One region of the Nocardioides plantarum genome, then DNA from elsewhere that is predicted to be linked to it. Evidence: predicted binding sites of a transcription regulator. Region 1 holds the regulator's gene; each other region holds the start of a gene.
What was found. Region 1 encodes LexA, which represses DNA repair genes until DNA is damaged. Its sites were predicted from a motif close to TCGAACANNTGTTCGA; they were not measured.

Region 1 (5,077 bases):
TCGACGCCGGCCTTGGTGTAGGTCACCACGATCCGGTCGATGAGCTGCTTGAGGCTCCACTCGCGCACGTCGGTGCCGACGGCACCGCGGAAGTACTTGGTCGTCACGATCGTCGAGGCGTTGACCGACCAGGTGTCGGGGTATTCGACCCCGCGCTGCTCGAAGACGGTGGCGCCGGTCTTCCAGTTGGTCTGGACGACGTCGCGGCGCTCCCAGGTGAGCTCGTCGTAGGGGTGCACGCCCGGGGTGCTGAAGACCCGCTCGAGGGTGAGCCCCTTGCCGGTGCCGCCGCTGGTCTGGCTGGCGGCGTTGACGGTCTCGGTCATCTTGGTGCTCCTTGGGGGTTCCCGTGATCGGGGAGGTGGTCGTGGTCCAGTGTTGCGGGAGCCTCCGACAGTCCTGGTCGACTGCGGGGCCCTGGGGTGGAGCGGGGGGGAAACGACGTTGGTACGCCCGGCAGGCGGCTTCCCCACCACCTGCCGGGCGGTCTGTGTCAGCCCGTGGGCTGGGCGAGGGGCGGGAGCTCCTCGGCGTGCATCGACGCGATCTCCTTGATGAAGTCGTCGGCCGACTCGAAGGCGCGGTAGACGCTGGCGAACCGCAGGTAGGCGACCTCGTCGAGGGCCCGCAGCGGGCCCAGGATGGCCAGGCCCACCTCGTGGGCCGGGACCTCGGCGGCCCCGGTCAGGCGCAGGGCGTCCTCGACGTCCTGCCCCAGGCAGGCGAGCTGCGCGTCGGTGACCGGGCGGCCCTTGCAGGCCTTGCGGACCCCGGCGACGGCCTTGTCACGGGTGAAGGGCTCGGTCGCGCCGGAGCGCTTGAGCACGCTGAGCTGCATCAGCTCGACGGTGGTGAACCGCTTCTCGCACGACGAGCACGAGCGACGACGGCGGATCGAGCCACCGTCGTCGGCGACACGGGAGTCGAGGACCTTGGTGTCGGTGCCGCGGCAGTAGGGACAGTGCATGGTGCTCTCCTCCCTGAGGACGACGGTCGTGCGTGGGCCTGTGGACAACCGAGGTCTTCCTGGGGAGAACACTCGCCGCGCTGTGGGTCTTCCACCTCAAGCTGTGGACTAGATGTGGATAACTACATCGTTGTAACTACTAGATGTTGTGGTGACAGTACGCCGACGGCGGACGGGTACGCAACCCGAACCGGGACATTGCCCCAGGTTTGTTGGGCCCTCGGTCACGACATCGACAAATCCGCAGGTCACAGCCCTGGACAGCCGCCGCGCGCCCCGGTCTGGACCATGCCCCGACGGCGTGTCGGGCCCGCCGGGGCATGGGTGACAATGGGCCGCGTGACCCCGGGGAAGCGAGCAGGCGCACGGACGCGGCCCCGACTGCGTCCCCGCCTGCTGCTGCTGGCCCTCGGCGTGACCGCGGCCGTGGTCGCCTGGGGCTACCTGGTCAGCGCGGCCATCGACTTCGGCACCCGCGCCCGCGCCGGGGACGGGGCCGCCTGGGGCTTCCTGGTCCTGGCCGCCGTGGGCGCCGTCATGTGTCTGTTCCTGGGCCTGGCGCTCGCCGTGCGGGCGGTGCGCACGCTGGGCTCCACCCGCGTCGCCACACCGGGCTCCCCCACCGCGCCACCGGGACCCGGCACCCCTCCCACCGAGCCGCCGAGACCGCCGGGTGGACGCCGCGCCGCACGCTGACACCCGCCAGGGAAGTCGGGACGAGAGACGTCGGAAAAAGAAACAGAGGCTGCCAGGTGCGGGAGTCGTCTTCCCTCGACTCCGCACCCGGCAGCCCTCTGTGGGTTCGCCCGCCGGGGTCGAGGCGGCGGACGAAGCTGAGGACCTCAGTCGACCGGCACCGCGAGGCTCTGACCGGCATCGAGGACGACCGAGTCGAGGTCGTTGAGATCGACGAGGTGGGTGACCATGTCACGCACGTCGCGACCGTCGGAGGCGGCCGCGGCGATATCCCACAGGGTCTGGCCGGGCTCGACAACCACCGTCTCGGTGGCCTCGGGCTCACTGGTGGCCATCGATCCGCCGGCGAACATGACGCCGATCGCCGCGAGGACGAGGAAGGCCAGAACGAGCACCACGAGGCGTCCGCGACGGGTCAGCCGGTAGACGGGCCCAGCGACGGGCCCAGCAACGGGACGGACGGTGACGGACGTGGTGCTCATGGGTGCCTCCTGGGGAAGTGGTGCGCTCTCGATCTGATGTCTAGTGGTGACCACCGACAGTTCGATCGGTTCGAACACATGAGCGATTCTAGATCAGGTGTTCGAACGTGCGCAACCCCTCAGGCGAACAGGTGTTCTACTGCCGACGCAGGACCCGACCGCCCTGTCGCTCGAACACGGCGATCCCGGCCGAGGCCAGCGAGGGCGCCAGCATCGAGACGCGCATCGCCGCTCCACGCCAGGCGGGCACCGTGCGCAGCACCCGCCGCGACCCGATCAGGCCGAGCACCACCTCGGCGATCTCCTCGACCGTCAGCAGACGGCCGCCGGAGCTGACCAGGCGCTTGCCGGTGCCGTCGGACATGTCCTCGACCATCTGCGTCGCGACCCCGTCGGGCAGCACCGCATGCACGCCCAGCCCGGCCGGCGCCTCGAGGGCGACGGAGGTCGTGATGGACACGACGGCGGCCTTCGTGGCGGCGTACACCGACAGCCCGGGCACCGGGCCGAGCCCCGACAACGAGGCCACGTTGACCAGCGCACCCGAGGGCGCCCCGACCGGACCGAACGCGTCCAGGGCGGCGCGCATCCCCCACAGCGTCCCGAGCAGGTTGACGTCGACCAGCCCGCGCACCTGCTCGTCGCTCAGCGCCGCCAGGTCGCCGTCGAAGCCGACGCCGGCGTTGTTCACCCACACGCCCAGGGGCGCCAACCCCGTCGCGACCGAGGCGACCGCCCGGTGCGAGGCCGGGTCGCGCACGTCCTGGGCCACCCCGGTCGCGCCGATCCGGGTGGCCGTCGCGGCGACCGCCTCGGCATCGACGTCGGTGATCACGACCCGGTGCCCGGCGGCGACCAGGCGCACGGCGATCGCGCGGCCGATGCCGCGGGCCGCGCCGGTGACGACGGCGGACGTGGGAGCGGACGTGGGAGCGGACCCAGGCGGGGGCGAGGACGTCGGTGAGGGGGCGGAGGCCATGACCCATGGTCGCAGCCGTGCGCGCGACACGCCGTTCGAACACCTGTTTGAAATCGTCGGCGCCCGGTGGGACCCTGAGCCATGCCCGACAAGCAGCCCGACAAGCGGTCCACGAAACAGTCCACCAAGCAGTCGTCCAAGACCAGCAAGGTCTCCGAGCTCCCCGACGGCCCGGCCGACGCCACCGGCCTGACCCCGCGCCAGCAGCGCGTGCTGGCCCACATCAAGGACAGCCTCGAGCTGCGCGGCTACCCGCCGAGCATGCGCGAGATCGGCGAGGCGGTGGGCCTGACCAGCACCTCGAGCGTCGCCCACCAGCTGCGGGTGCTCGAGCAGAAGGGCTACCTCAAGCGCGATCCCAACCGACCGCGGGCCCTCGAGGTGTTCCTCCCCGACGTCATGGCGGCCCGCCGCTCGCTCGGCCAGGCCGAGGAGACGTCGTACGACGAGACCGGCATCGGCGATGTCGCCGTCGCGGCGATCCAGGTCCCGCTGCTCGGCCGGATCGCGGCCGGCGGCCCGATCCTGGCCGAGCAGACCTACGACGACGTCTTCCCGCTGCCGCAGCAGCTGGTCGGCGACGGCCAGCTCTTCATGCTCGAGGTGTCGGGCGAGTCGATGGTCGACGCCGCGATCTGCGACGGCGACTACGTCGTCATCCGCCAGGAGCAGACCGCCAGCAACGGTGAGATCGTCGCGGCGATGATCGACGGCGAGGCCACCGTCAAGACCCTGCAGCGCAAGGACGGCAAGGTCTGGCTGCTCCCCCACAACGAGGCGTTCGACCCGATCGACGGCACCGACGCCACGATCCTCGGCGTCGTCACGGCCGTGCTGCGCAAGCTCTGACCCACGATCGGGCCCGGCATACGCCGGGTGAACGCTCGACGACCGTTGTCACGACCCCCGTCACTCCACGTGCCGGGGGTCGTTGACTGTTTCCGTGACGACACCCACCGGCGTACGGCGACGTACCGTGCTCGCGACCGGCTCGACCGGCGCCGCCCTGACCACGCTCGCCGGCCCCGGCTCGGCGACCGCCGCGACAGCGCCCCGGTCACCGGCCGCTCGCGCCGCGCTCCACCACTTCCGCCACGGCGTCGCCTCGGGTGACCCGCTCCCCACCAAGGTGCTGCTCTGGACCCGGGTGACCCCCGACGCCGTCAGCAAGCCGGGCTCCGGCAAGGGCCCGCAGGTCACGGTGACCTGGGAGGTCTCGACCCGCAAGGACTTCCGCCGCATCGTCAAGCGCGGCACCTTCGTGACCGGTCCCAGCCGTGACCACACCGTCAAGCTCGACGTCGCCGGGCTCACCCCGGCCACCTGGTACTACTACCGCTTCGGATTCAAGGGCACCCACAGCCGCGTCGGGCGCACCCGCACCGCCCCGGCACCCGGGTCGACCCCGAGCCACCTGCGCCTGGGCATCGTCTCCTGCGCCAACTGGCAGGCCGGGTGGTTCGCGGCCTACCGCGGCCTCGCGGCGCGCAACGACCTGCACGCCGTGGTCCACCTCGGCGACTACGTCTACGAGTACGGCGCGGGCGGCTACGGCTACGGCCGGGACGACGTCGACATCCGCACCCACGACCCGAAGCACGAGATGGTCTCGCTCGAGGACTACCGGCGCCGCCACGCGCAGTACAAGACCGACACCGACCTGCAGGACGCGCACGCCAAGTTCCCCTGGATCATCACCTGGGACGACCACGAGGTCGCCAACGACCAGTACGCCACGGGGGCCGAGAACCACCAGGCCACCGAGGGCGACTACCTGCGGCGGCGGGCCCGCGCCCACCGCGCCTACGACGAGTGGATGCCGGTGCGGATGAACAGCACCACCAAGCTCGCCGACGGCGATCGGCTGTACCGGCGCCTCACCTTCGGGAAGCTGGCCGAGATCAGCATGCTCGACCTGCGGACCTACCGTTCGAAGCAGGTGTCGTCCGCGCT
Region 2 (5,077 bases), on a different contig from region 1:
ACCTGCGCCACCACTACGCGATGACCCTGCGCGACTGGAACCGCAACCTGGTCGACAACTGGGACGAGTGCGTGGCCGAGGTCGGGCTCGGCACCGCGCGGGTCTGGGGGCTCTACATGGCCGCCTGCCGGGTCGGGTTCGAGCGCAACGAGGTGCAGCTGCACCAGGTCCTCGCCGTCCGCACGGCCGCCGACGGGTCCGACGGGTTCGCGCTGCGCCCGACCTGGGGTTCCTGACCCCGGGGCCCGGGCCACTACGGTTGACCGATGAGCACCAAGGCGGCGACCTACGAGGCAGTGGTGCTCTCGCGCACCCCGCTGGCTGCCCACCTGGTCAGGCTCGTGCTCGGCGGCCCCGGTCTGGCCGGGTTCACCAGCACCGGGATCCCCGACGAGTGGGTCGGGCTCGTGGTGCCGGGCCAGTTCCAGAGCCGCTACTACACGGTGCGCTTCTGGGACGGCGAGCGGCTGACGCTCGACGTGGTCGTCCACGACGTCGGGCTGGTCACCGAGTGGGCCGCCGGCGACTGCGTTGGTGACCCGGTGACGGTCACCGAGCCCAAGGGCTCCTTCGACATGCCGCCCGGCGCCTCCTGGCTGATGCTGGTCGGCGACCTGACGGCGCTGCCCGCGATCGCCCGGATCGTGGAGTCGGTCGTCGTACCCACGCGGGTCTGGGCCGAGGTGCCCGACGACATGTCCGACTACCTGCCCGGGGTCGAGGTCGACTTCCTCGGCCAGCCCGGCGACGGGGTGAGCCGGCTCGCCGACGTCGTCAGCGACCTGGTGTGGCCCGAGGGCGACGGCTACTTCTGGATGGCGGGGGAGTCCGCGCAGATGCGGGCGATCCGCAAGCACCTGATGCGCGAGCGCTCACTCCCGAGCACGGCGTACGACGTGATGGGCTACTGGCGCGCGGTCGCCGGCCGGCAGCCCCGCGCGGTCGATCCGGTACGACGAGCAGAGACGAGCACATGACCGAGACACCCCCACCGCTGCCCGCCCACCGGAGCGGGTTCGCCTCGTTCGTCGGGCGCCCCAACGCCGGCAAGTCGACGCTGACCAACGCGCTCGTCGGCAGCAAGGTCGTCATCACCAGCTCCAAGCCGCAGACCACCCGCACCGTCGTACGCGGCATCGTCCACCGGCCCGACGCCCAGCTGATCCTGGTCGACACCCCCGGCCTGCACCGGCCGCGCACCCTGCTCGGCGAGCGGCTCAACGACCTGGTCAAGACCACGCTGGCCGAGGTCGACGTCGTCGCGGTGTGCTTCCCGGCCAACGAGAAGATCGGCCCCGGCGACCGCTTCATCGTGCGCGAGATGGGCAAGGTCAAGCGCACCATCAAGGTCGCCATCGCCACCAAGACCGACCTGGCCACGCCCGAGCAGCTCGGCCAGCACCTGCTCGACATCGCGACCCTCGGCACCGAGACCGGCACCGACTGGGCCGAGATCGTCCCGGTCTCCGCCCAGGGCGGCGACCAGGTCCAGCTCCTCGCCGACCTCCTCGTCGGGCTGCTGCCCGAGGGGCCGCAGCTCTACCCCGACGGCGAGCTCAGCGACGCCCCCGAGGAGATCATCGTCGCCGAGCTGATCCGCGAGGCGGCGCTGGAGGGCGTGCGCGACGAGCTGCCCCACTCGATCGCCGTGGTCGTCGAGGAGATGAACCTGCGGGCCGACCGCGACGCCGACAAGCCGTTGCTCGACATCTACGCCAACCTCTACGTCGAGCGCGACTCCCAGAAGGGCATCATGATCGGCCACAAGGGGGCCCGCCTCAAGGACGTCGGCAGCCGGGCCCGCCAGCAGATCGAGGCGCTCCTCGGCACGCCCGTCTACCTCGACCTGCACATCAAGATCGCCAAGGACTGGCAGCGCGACCCGCGCCAGCTGCGCAAGCTCGGCTTCTGAGCCGGGCCGCACGAGCCATCGGGTCACGTCGACCGGGTCGCGGTCGTCGCCGACGCGTGCGGTGGCGAGGTCGAGGAGCACTACGTGTCGGTGCTCTACGTCGCCACTCGCACCTGAGGTCCGGGCGTGCCGGTGGCCCCGCGGTCCTGGTGGATGGCGGGGTGTGGGGCGGTCAGGGTCGTCGGCGGCGGTCGACGGTGTAGGTCGCACCGGTGGGGCTGGTCCATTGGTAGAGCCCGGGTTCGAGCATCTGGTAGGACCATCGGCCGTGGGTCTTGGCGCGGTGGTGCCTGCGGCAGAGCATGGCGAGGTTGTGCGCTGACGTCGGTCCGCCCAGGTCGAAGGGAACGATGTGGTCGAGGTCGACCTTGCGTCTCCCGCAGTCGGGGAACACGCACGTCCGGTCGCGCAGGTGGACCTGTTCGCGGATCGTCTCGGTGGGGCGGTAGGCCGTGGTGGTTGGGTCGGAGGCGAGGTCGATGACGGGCTTGACGGTGACCCTGGTGCCAGCGGCCTGGCACCAGTGCCGGATCTGCTCGACCAGGACCGGGGTCAGGGTGTTGTCCAGCACCGCTGAGGTGTCCTCGGCGGTGAGGTGGGCGTAGATCGTCACACCACGACCGGTGCCGCCGGTCTCGAGGTCCAACGCCAACTGGTGGCGGGCCATCTGACCCAGGGCCTGGGAACGGCGGACCTCGAGGGTCTCGGTGGAGCCGAGGTCGGCCAGCACCTGGGCGCCCCCGCGCAGGGCGGTCTCGAGGTCCAGGGCGTCGGCCAGATCGAGGGTGGCACGCACCTCCACGGTGCCGGTGGTGGTGGCATCGCGCAGGTCCACGCTGGCGTGGCGCTCCTCGGCTGCGGACTGGCGGCGACGTTCGGCCTCGGCGGGGTCGTAATGGGCTCGGGCGGCATCGACGGCGCGGTCGACCTGGGCCCAGGAGCAGGTGTGCAGGAACGGGCTGATGACCCGGTCAACGTGGGTCGCACCGGCGGGTGGCAGGGCGATGGTCTGCTCGGCGACCCGGAACGCCTTCCACAGCGAGACCTCGAGACCCACGACCCTCGCGTAGAGCCGTGGCAGCCGGTGGCGCAGCTCCAACGCCTTGCCGAGGTAGGCCAGCCCACCGTCGGTCGACATCCCCAACGACAGGGCCAGGTCCAGGGCAGCGAACTCACCGATCACCGGGCAACCCAGCCCGCCCAGGTGCAGGGCGGGCTCGACCATCGGGTCCAACAGCCCGGCGGTCTCGACCTCGTCGGCGGTGTTGGCCACCGCCCAGTCCAAGACGGCGGTCAGGGTCGCGACCTGGTCACGTGCCTCGGCCTGCCGGCGCGTGCGCACCGATTCCAGCAGCGGGTCGCTGCAACGGGTGCGGGTCGTGGTCGCCATGGGCCCATTCTACCACTTGGTTCGAACGTGTGTTCGAATCAAGGGAGGTTGTGGATATTGGACTTGGCGCGGGGTGTCCGCGCATGGCAAGGGCGCGGCGCAGCCCGCCCTTGTCTGCGTCATGAAGCATTCCGGGAGAGGCTCGCTGTCAAGGACGGCCGTAGGGCGCCGCGTAGCGGGCGCGCGACGCGCGATCCTTGACGGGGAGGCCCGGGATGCTAGGCGCGCGGACACCCCGACCCTGTTGAACCCGCGCCGTGAGAGCCCCGATCAGGCGAGACACCGGGCCAGTTGGCAGCGTCGGTTGCGGGGGTCTCGAGACGGCCGCGGGCGGCCTCCTCGACCACCGTCGGGTCGGCCCGGAAGTGTCGGTTGCGGGGGTCTCGAGACGGCCGCGGGCGGCCTCCTCGACCACCGTGGGGGCGGCCCGGCAGTGTCGGTTGCGGGGGTCTCGAGACGGCCGCGGGCGGCCTCCTCGACCACCGTGGGGTCGGCCTGGCAGTGTCGGTTGCGGGGGTCTCGAGACGGCCGCGGGCGGCCTCCTCGACCACCGTGTGGTCGGCCTGGCAGCCGTCGGTTGCCGTGGTCTCGAGACGGCCGCGGGCGGCTTCCTCGACCACCGTGACGGAGGGGCGGTCAGTCCGGTGCCCAGCACCGCACGAACGTCTGCCCGGCGGCCCACTCGTCGGCATCGGGACCCTCGTAGGCCCACTGGTAGTCGAGCGGGTCGTCGACCACGTCGACGGCCGCCTCCTCGCACCTGGAGCCGGTCCGGTCGACGGCCCGGGCGCCCGGGTAGCGGCTGCCCTCGAGCGTGAGCACCGAGAAGGCCCGCCACGTGTGGCGCGCGCTGCAGGGCACGCGCTCGAAGGCCGCGCTGTCGGGGCTGGCGGTGCCGCACATGCCGTAGCGGTCGCGACCCGCGTCGGTGTCGAGCACACCCTCGAGGGACCCGCGTACGTCGAGCAGGGACTCGGCCCCGGCGAGCGCGACGACGTCGCAGCGGTACCACGCGGCGCCCCGGCCGGACTGGGCCAGGCTCGGGGTGAACCACACCGACCGCAGCATGCTGAGCCGCCGGGCCTCGACGGTCCCGCCGACGGCCTTGCCGAGGGCGGCAGGGCAGCGCTCGGCGACGTCGTCCTGCACCCGCGCCGAGTCGACCGCCAGCAGGTGGCCGTCGACGACGTTGTCGATGGTGCCGACCTGGTAGGTCTGCGAGGTGTGGGCGCCGCGGCACGACGTCGACTTCGCGCCGCTGGTCGGGGACACCGCCTGACGGTAGGTCAGCCGGTAGCAGGATCCCCGCTTCGGCGCCGACACGGGCCGGGCCGTCGGAGGGGCCGTGGCCGTCGGGGTGGCCGTCGGGGTGGGGGTCGCCGTGGGGGCGGTGTCAGCCGGCGGGTCGTCGTCGCCCGAGCAGCCTGTCAGCAGCACGCCGATGAGCACGACGACGGCCAGCAGGGCTGCGAGCGGTTGCCTGCTCGTCTGCCTACTCATTCGTCTTGGCCCAGCACACCGACCGGCGGTTGCCGGCCTTCCACTCCGCCTCGTGGAACCACGTGAAGCCGAACTGGAACTGCGGTGGGTAGTCGAGGTAGGCCTGCACCGACTTCTTGCAGAAGTCGCGGGACTGCACCTCGGACAGGCGGTCACCCGGGTAGGGATCGGCAGCCTCGCCCAGCTTGATCGTCGTGACCGCGCGCCAGTCGTGCGGCTGCGTGCACGGGATCTTCGCCGAGTCGGCCACCGACGGGCCCTTCACGCACGCGACC
Region 3 (5,077 bases), on a different contig from region 1:
ACGCCGGCTGCTTGTACCAGAGCCGGGGACTCAGGTCCGGGGCCGCGGCGGTGATCACCTGGTGCAGCCTCTCGGCGACCGCGCGGTCCCGATCGGTCATCGCGGCGATCGTCTCCAGCACCTCGGCGGTGGGGTCATTCTTCGTGGCCATCGCGGGCCCTTCCTTGTTGGCGGTGGTCTCGCGGTCCTGACGCGGCAGCATCACGAAGTGTGACCGGACCTGGGCGAGGTGGGGTCGTGATGTCTCCGGACGCGGTGTCAGACCTGTCCCACGACATGGGTGCCGGTTGCCCCGGTGAGCGGTGGGTTCTCTCGAGCCAGGGTCGTCTGCGGGCTTCGCCCCTGCCGCGCTATGTCGCGACGGGTAGGCGGAAGATCAGGGTCGGAAGCCCCGAGGGCGTGGTGTCGTCGCGGTCGAAGACGAACCCCAGTCTCTTCGCCAACCCGATTGATGCCTGGTTCTCGGGATGGATGTTGGCGATCAGGTGATCGATATGTGCTTCGGACTTTGCCCAGTCGATCCAGGCCCTCGCTCCTTCCGCCGCCAGACCCTTGCCCTGCGCCGATCCGGCAAGGATGTACCCCAGCTCGATCTCGTTCCAGTCTGGCCAGAAGTGCAGTCCGATTCGACCGACGAAAGCGCCGGTCTGTCGCTCGATCACTGCACTTTGGCCGTAGCCGCGTTCGTCCCATTCGTCAGCGAAAGCAGCCACCTGGAGAGGAATGACCTCCGCTGTCAGCCTGTCGCCGCCGATGTAGCGAGCGACGTCGGGGTCGCTGTGGATCTCCGCCAGCGCAGCCGTGTGTTCACTTGTCAGCGGCGGCAGGTCGCGACGTTCTGTCGTCAGCCCTCTGAAGCCTGTCATGTGTCCATCGTGGTCCCTGGCTCCCCAGCGGACGGCAAGCCGGCCACCGAGCCACTCCAGCTTGTTGCCCGACGAACCGACACGCACTTACCGGTGTCTTGCGTCGTAATACGCGAGATGCGCAGGTTGACAGAGAATCGAATATGTGTTCTAATCAATTAGCACGTTGAGAAACCTCTTTGCCACAGATGCAGGAGACCTCCGGGTGTGCTCCGGGGCTCGTCAACTGATGACGCACTGCATCGAGGTCCTACCAAGTCCTGGCGGGTGAGTCCCCAGGCAACGCTCGTCCCGATCGGCAGTCCCGATGTTGCATCCCTGCACCCCCAGTCCGTCGATGGTCCTCGAGGCCGTCGGCGCGGAGGTCGCTGCGCTCCGGCAGCGACTGTGGGCGACGGTCTCCGACGAGGAGCTGGTCGACGGCGCCGAGGCCCTCGAGAGGGTGATGGGGCAGCTGTCGGCGGTGCGCGTCCAGCTCCTCACCGAGGTCGACCAGCGCGAGATCCCTCGCAGGTCGCTGTCCTGGGGCTCCACCCACGAGTGGTTCGCCCATCTCGCCGGCATCACCGTCGGAGAGGCCCACCGGGCCGTGCGCCACGCCCGCGCCCTCACCAGCGATCGGGCCGTGACCTTCGAGGCCCTCGCAGCCGGCGCGGTCTCGGCGTCTCAGGCGGGCATCGTGTGCGACGCGGTCGACGACCTGCCGCCCGGGCCGATGTTGCGGCGCCAGGGCGAGCGGGTGCTGCTGGACGAAGCAGGTCGGCTCAACGCGACCGAGCTGCGCAAGGCGGCTCGCCGTCTGGTGGAGGTCGTCGACCCCGACCGGTCCGAGCGCAGGGCCGAGGCCGACCTCGATCGCGAGGAACGGGCCGCTCACCTCGAGCGCTTCCTGTCCGTCGTCGAGGACGGTGCCGGCGGTGTGCGCCTGCGTGGCCGCGGGTCGGTCGAGGACGGCGCGATCCTCCGGGCTGCGCTGATCCCGCTCACCAAGCCGTCGCCTGCCGTCGATCCCGACGACCCCGACCGGGTCGCCGAGACGGACCCCCGTGACCACGGAGCCCGACTGTGGGACGCCCTCCTCGACGTCGCCCAGCACTCCCTCGACACCGACCGGCAGCCCGCCAGCCACGGCACGCGGCCGCGGGTCGGCGTACTCATCGACCTCGACGACCTGCGCACCGGGGTCGGTCCCGCGGCGGTCACCGACGACGGTCTGGCCCTCTCGATCGCCGCGGTGCGCCGGCTGGCCTGCGACGCCGACGTGATCCCGATCTGTCTCGGACGGGAGGGGCACGTCCTCGACGTCGGCCGCACGCACCGGCTGGTCACCATGGCGCTCTGGCTCGCGCTCATCGCACGGGACCGACACTGCGCGTTCCCGGGCTGTACCCGACCGCCGGTCATGTGCCACGGCCACCACGTCCGGCACTGGGCCGACGGTGGTGCGACCGCGCTCGACAACCTGGTGATGCTCTGCGGAGCGCACCACCGGGTGATCCACCACAGCCCGTGGGAGGTCCGCCTGTCACCGGTCGACGGACGACCGGAGTTCCGACCACCACCCCGACGGCGCGCCGACCCACCACCCGCCACGTGGATCCGACATCGGCCGCGACGCGAGTAGCCGTGGAGTCCGCGCGACGCTCGCGCACGGTCGAGCGCGCCCTCCTCATCAGCGCACGCGATCACCCGGCGGACTGGTGCCACCTCGAGCGGCGACGTCGTCCCGCCCGACCGCGTGCACCAGCAACCACCCGGTGGCGAACCACACCCCGAACAGGAGTGAGCCGAACACGAGCCCCAGGAGGACGGCACCGACGCCGCTCGGGATGGCCGCCAGCGCCACGAGCACCACCGCGACCGCCCACAGGAGCGTCGCCGTCCTCGCCGTCCGTCCTGCGGTCGACGCGAGCGCTGCACTGCCCAGGAGCACGTACGCCGCCGCGGGCACCACCAGCAGCCACGAGACTCCGACACCCAGCGACGCCCCGACGAGCCACAGCGCCCCGGCCGACTTGAAGGCGACGAACCGGGTTCTCGGCGAGCGGGAGACGATCACGGGCCGAACCTAGTTGAACGCGTTCAACGATGGATCTCGGCCGTCGATCCTCGATGCTCGCGGCTAGTAGTGCGTGCGATCCGCTCGCGAGAGCCACGCGTCGAACGGCGCCGTCGCGGACTCCAGGTCGGCGGTCACCACCGGCATCGGCCAGGTGCTGCGGTCGCGCCCCAGCAGCTCGTAGAAGACGAGGTCGTCGAAGCCGCCGCGGGCCGCGTCGTGACGGTCGGCGGCGTAGACGACACGGTCCAGGCGCGCCCAGAGCGAGGCGGTCAGGCACAGCGGGCAGGGCTCGCACGACGTGTAGAGGGTGCAGCCGTCGAGGGCGAAGGTGTCCAGGGCGCGACACGCGACCCGGATCGCGGTCACCTCGGCGTGGGCGGTCGGGTCCAGGTCGCGGGTCACCCGGTTCTGGCCGGTCGCGACCACGGCGCCGTCGCGCACGACGAGGGCGCCGAAGGGCCCTCCCCCGTCGCCGACGTTGGCCACGGCCAGGTCGACGGCCTGCGTCAGCCAGGTCAGGTCACTGCTCATCGGGGTTCTCCTGATCGTTGCGGGTCTGCAGCAGCCGCCACACGCGGTCGCGGCTCATCGGGATCTCGCAGGGCCGCACGCCGGTGGCGTCGCGCACGGCGTTGGCCAGGGCGGGGGCCACCGGGTTGTACGGCGCCTCGCTCATCGACTTCGCACCGCGCGGGCCGAGGGTGTCGTAGGTGTCGGCGTAGAGCACCTCGGTCGGCGGGACGTCGCCCAGCTGCGGCACGCGGTAGTCGCGCAAGGTCTTGGTCAGCACCTCGCCGTCGCGCAGCACCATCTCCTCCCACAGGGCGCTGCCGATGCCCTGGGCGACGCCGCCCTCGACCTGGCCGCGCAGCTGCTCGGGGTTGATCACGACACCGGCGTCGACCGCCTGCACCGACTTGAGGATCCGGACCTCGCCGGTGGCCGGCGCGACCGCGACCCGGAACCCCTGCACCGAGAAGGCCAGCGAGCGCAGCGCGCCGTCGGAGGAGCCGGTCGCGGTGACCGGCTCGGTCGGCACCGCGCCGCCGGCCCGGAGCCGGTCGAGCTCGGCCCGCACCGACCGCGCGGCCTGCACGACCGCGCTGCCGGCCACCACCGACCCGGTGGACCCGTAGGCGCCGGTGTCGTAGCCGACGAGGTCGGTGTCGGACTGCTCCAGCCGGACCCGGTCGACCCCCACGCCGAGCTCGTCGGCCGCCAGCTGCACGTGGACGGTGCTGGTGCCGTTGCCGAACTCGGTGGTGCCGACGCCGACCACCACCTCGCCGTCGGGGTACGCCGTGACGCGGGCCTCCGCGTGGTGCCCGCGCGGTGGGATCGTGGCGATCATGCCGGCGGCCAGCCCCTCGCCCACGAGCCAGCCCACGGCCCCCGGCCCGGCGGTGTCGGCCGGCACCGGGTCGCCGTCGCCGGCGGCCAGCGCCGCCTCGACCAGGTCGAGGCACTGGTCGAGGCCGTAGGAGCCGAAGACGAGGTCGACGTCGGCGGCGCCGTTGACGACCAGCGCGTCACCGGGGCGTACGGCGTTGCGCCGGCGTACCTCGGCGGGCGTGAGACCCACCTCGCGCGCGAGCTCGTCGAGCGCCGACTCGATCGCGAAGATGACCTGCCCGAGGCCGTAGCCGCGGAACGCCCCCGAGGGCAGGTTGTTGGTGTAGACCGCCTCGGCGTCCAGGCGCTTGTTGGCGCAGCGGTAGAGCGCGATCGACTCGTGGGTGCCGTGGAACATCACGCCCGGGGCGTGGTTGCCGTAGGCGCCGGTGTCGGTCAGCACGTCGACGACCATCGCGGTCAGCACGCCGTGGGCGTCGGCCCCGAGCTCGACCGACACCTGCATCGGGTGGCGGCACGGGACCGCGGTGAACTGCTCCTCACGGGTCAGCTCGAGCTGCACCGCCTGCCCGGGCAGCAGCAGCCCGCGCTCGGTCAGACGCAGCACGGCGAGGCCGACGACGTCCTCGACCAGCAGCTCCTGCTTGCCGCCGAACCCACCGCCGACACGGGCCGTGACCACCCGCACCCGGTCGGCGTCGAGCGAGAGGATCCGGGCCAGCTCGTCGCGCACCAGGAACGGAACCTGGGTGCTGGTCCGCACGACCAGACGGCCGTCGTCGTCGACCCAGCCGCG

Region 2: the regulator LexA is predicted to act here: its motif matches at 3,324-3,339, upstream of FJQ56_RS17750 (HNH endonuclease signature motif containing protein).
Region 3: the regulator LexA is predicted to act here: its motif matches at 1,004-1,019, upstream of FJQ56_RS15640 (HNH endonuclease signature motif containing protein).

The regions. Positions count from the first base shown of each region.
Region 1 is NZ_VDMS01000001.1:1,025,312-1,030,388, forward strand. Features, by position in the region: gene FJQ56_RS04765 (vitamin B12-dependent ribonucleotide reductase) at 1-326, opposite strand, end outside; gene nrdR (transcriptional regulator NrdR) at 494-967, opposite strand; gene FJQ56_RS04775 (hypothetical protein) at 1,307-1,663, shown strand; gene FJQ56_RS04780 (LysM peptidoglycan-binding domain-containing protein) at 1,810-2,145, opposite strand; gene FJQ56_RS04785 (SDR family oxidoreductase) at 2,282-3,124, opposite strand; gene lexA (transcriptional repressor LexA) at 3,206-3,973, shown strand; gene FJQ56_RS04795 (alkaline phosphatase D family protein) at 4,068-5,077, shown strand, end outside.
Region 2 is NZ_VDMS01000004.1:319,455-324,531, reverse strand. Features, by position in the region: gene FJQ56_RS17765 (class I SAM-dependent methyltransferase) at 1-236, shown strand, start outside; gene FJQ56_RS17760 (siderophore-interacting protein) at 267-977, shown strand; gene era (GTPase Era) at 974-1,912, shown strand; gene FJQ56_RS17750 (HNH endonuclease signature motif containing protein) at 2,085-3,302, opposite strand; gene FJQ56_RS17745 (septum formation family protein) at 3,939-4,802, opposite strand; gene FJQ56_RS17740 (septum formation family protein) at 4,795-5,077, opposite strand, start outside.
Region 3 is NZ_VDMS01000003.1:49,086-54,162, reverse strand. Features, by position in the region: gene FJQ56_RS15650 (DUF1801 domain-containing protein) at 1-202, opposite strand, end outside; gene FJQ56_RS15645 (GNAT family N-acetyltransferase) at 351-866, opposite strand; gene FJQ56_RS15640 (HNH endonuclease signature motif containing protein) at 1,204-2,490, shown strand; gene FJQ56_RS15635 (hypothetical protein) at 2,539-2,925, opposite strand; gene FJQ56_RS15630 (nucleoside deaminase) at 2,989-3,459, opposite strand; gene FJQ56_RS15625 (molybdopterin-dependent oxidoreductase) at 3,449-5,077, opposite strand, start outside.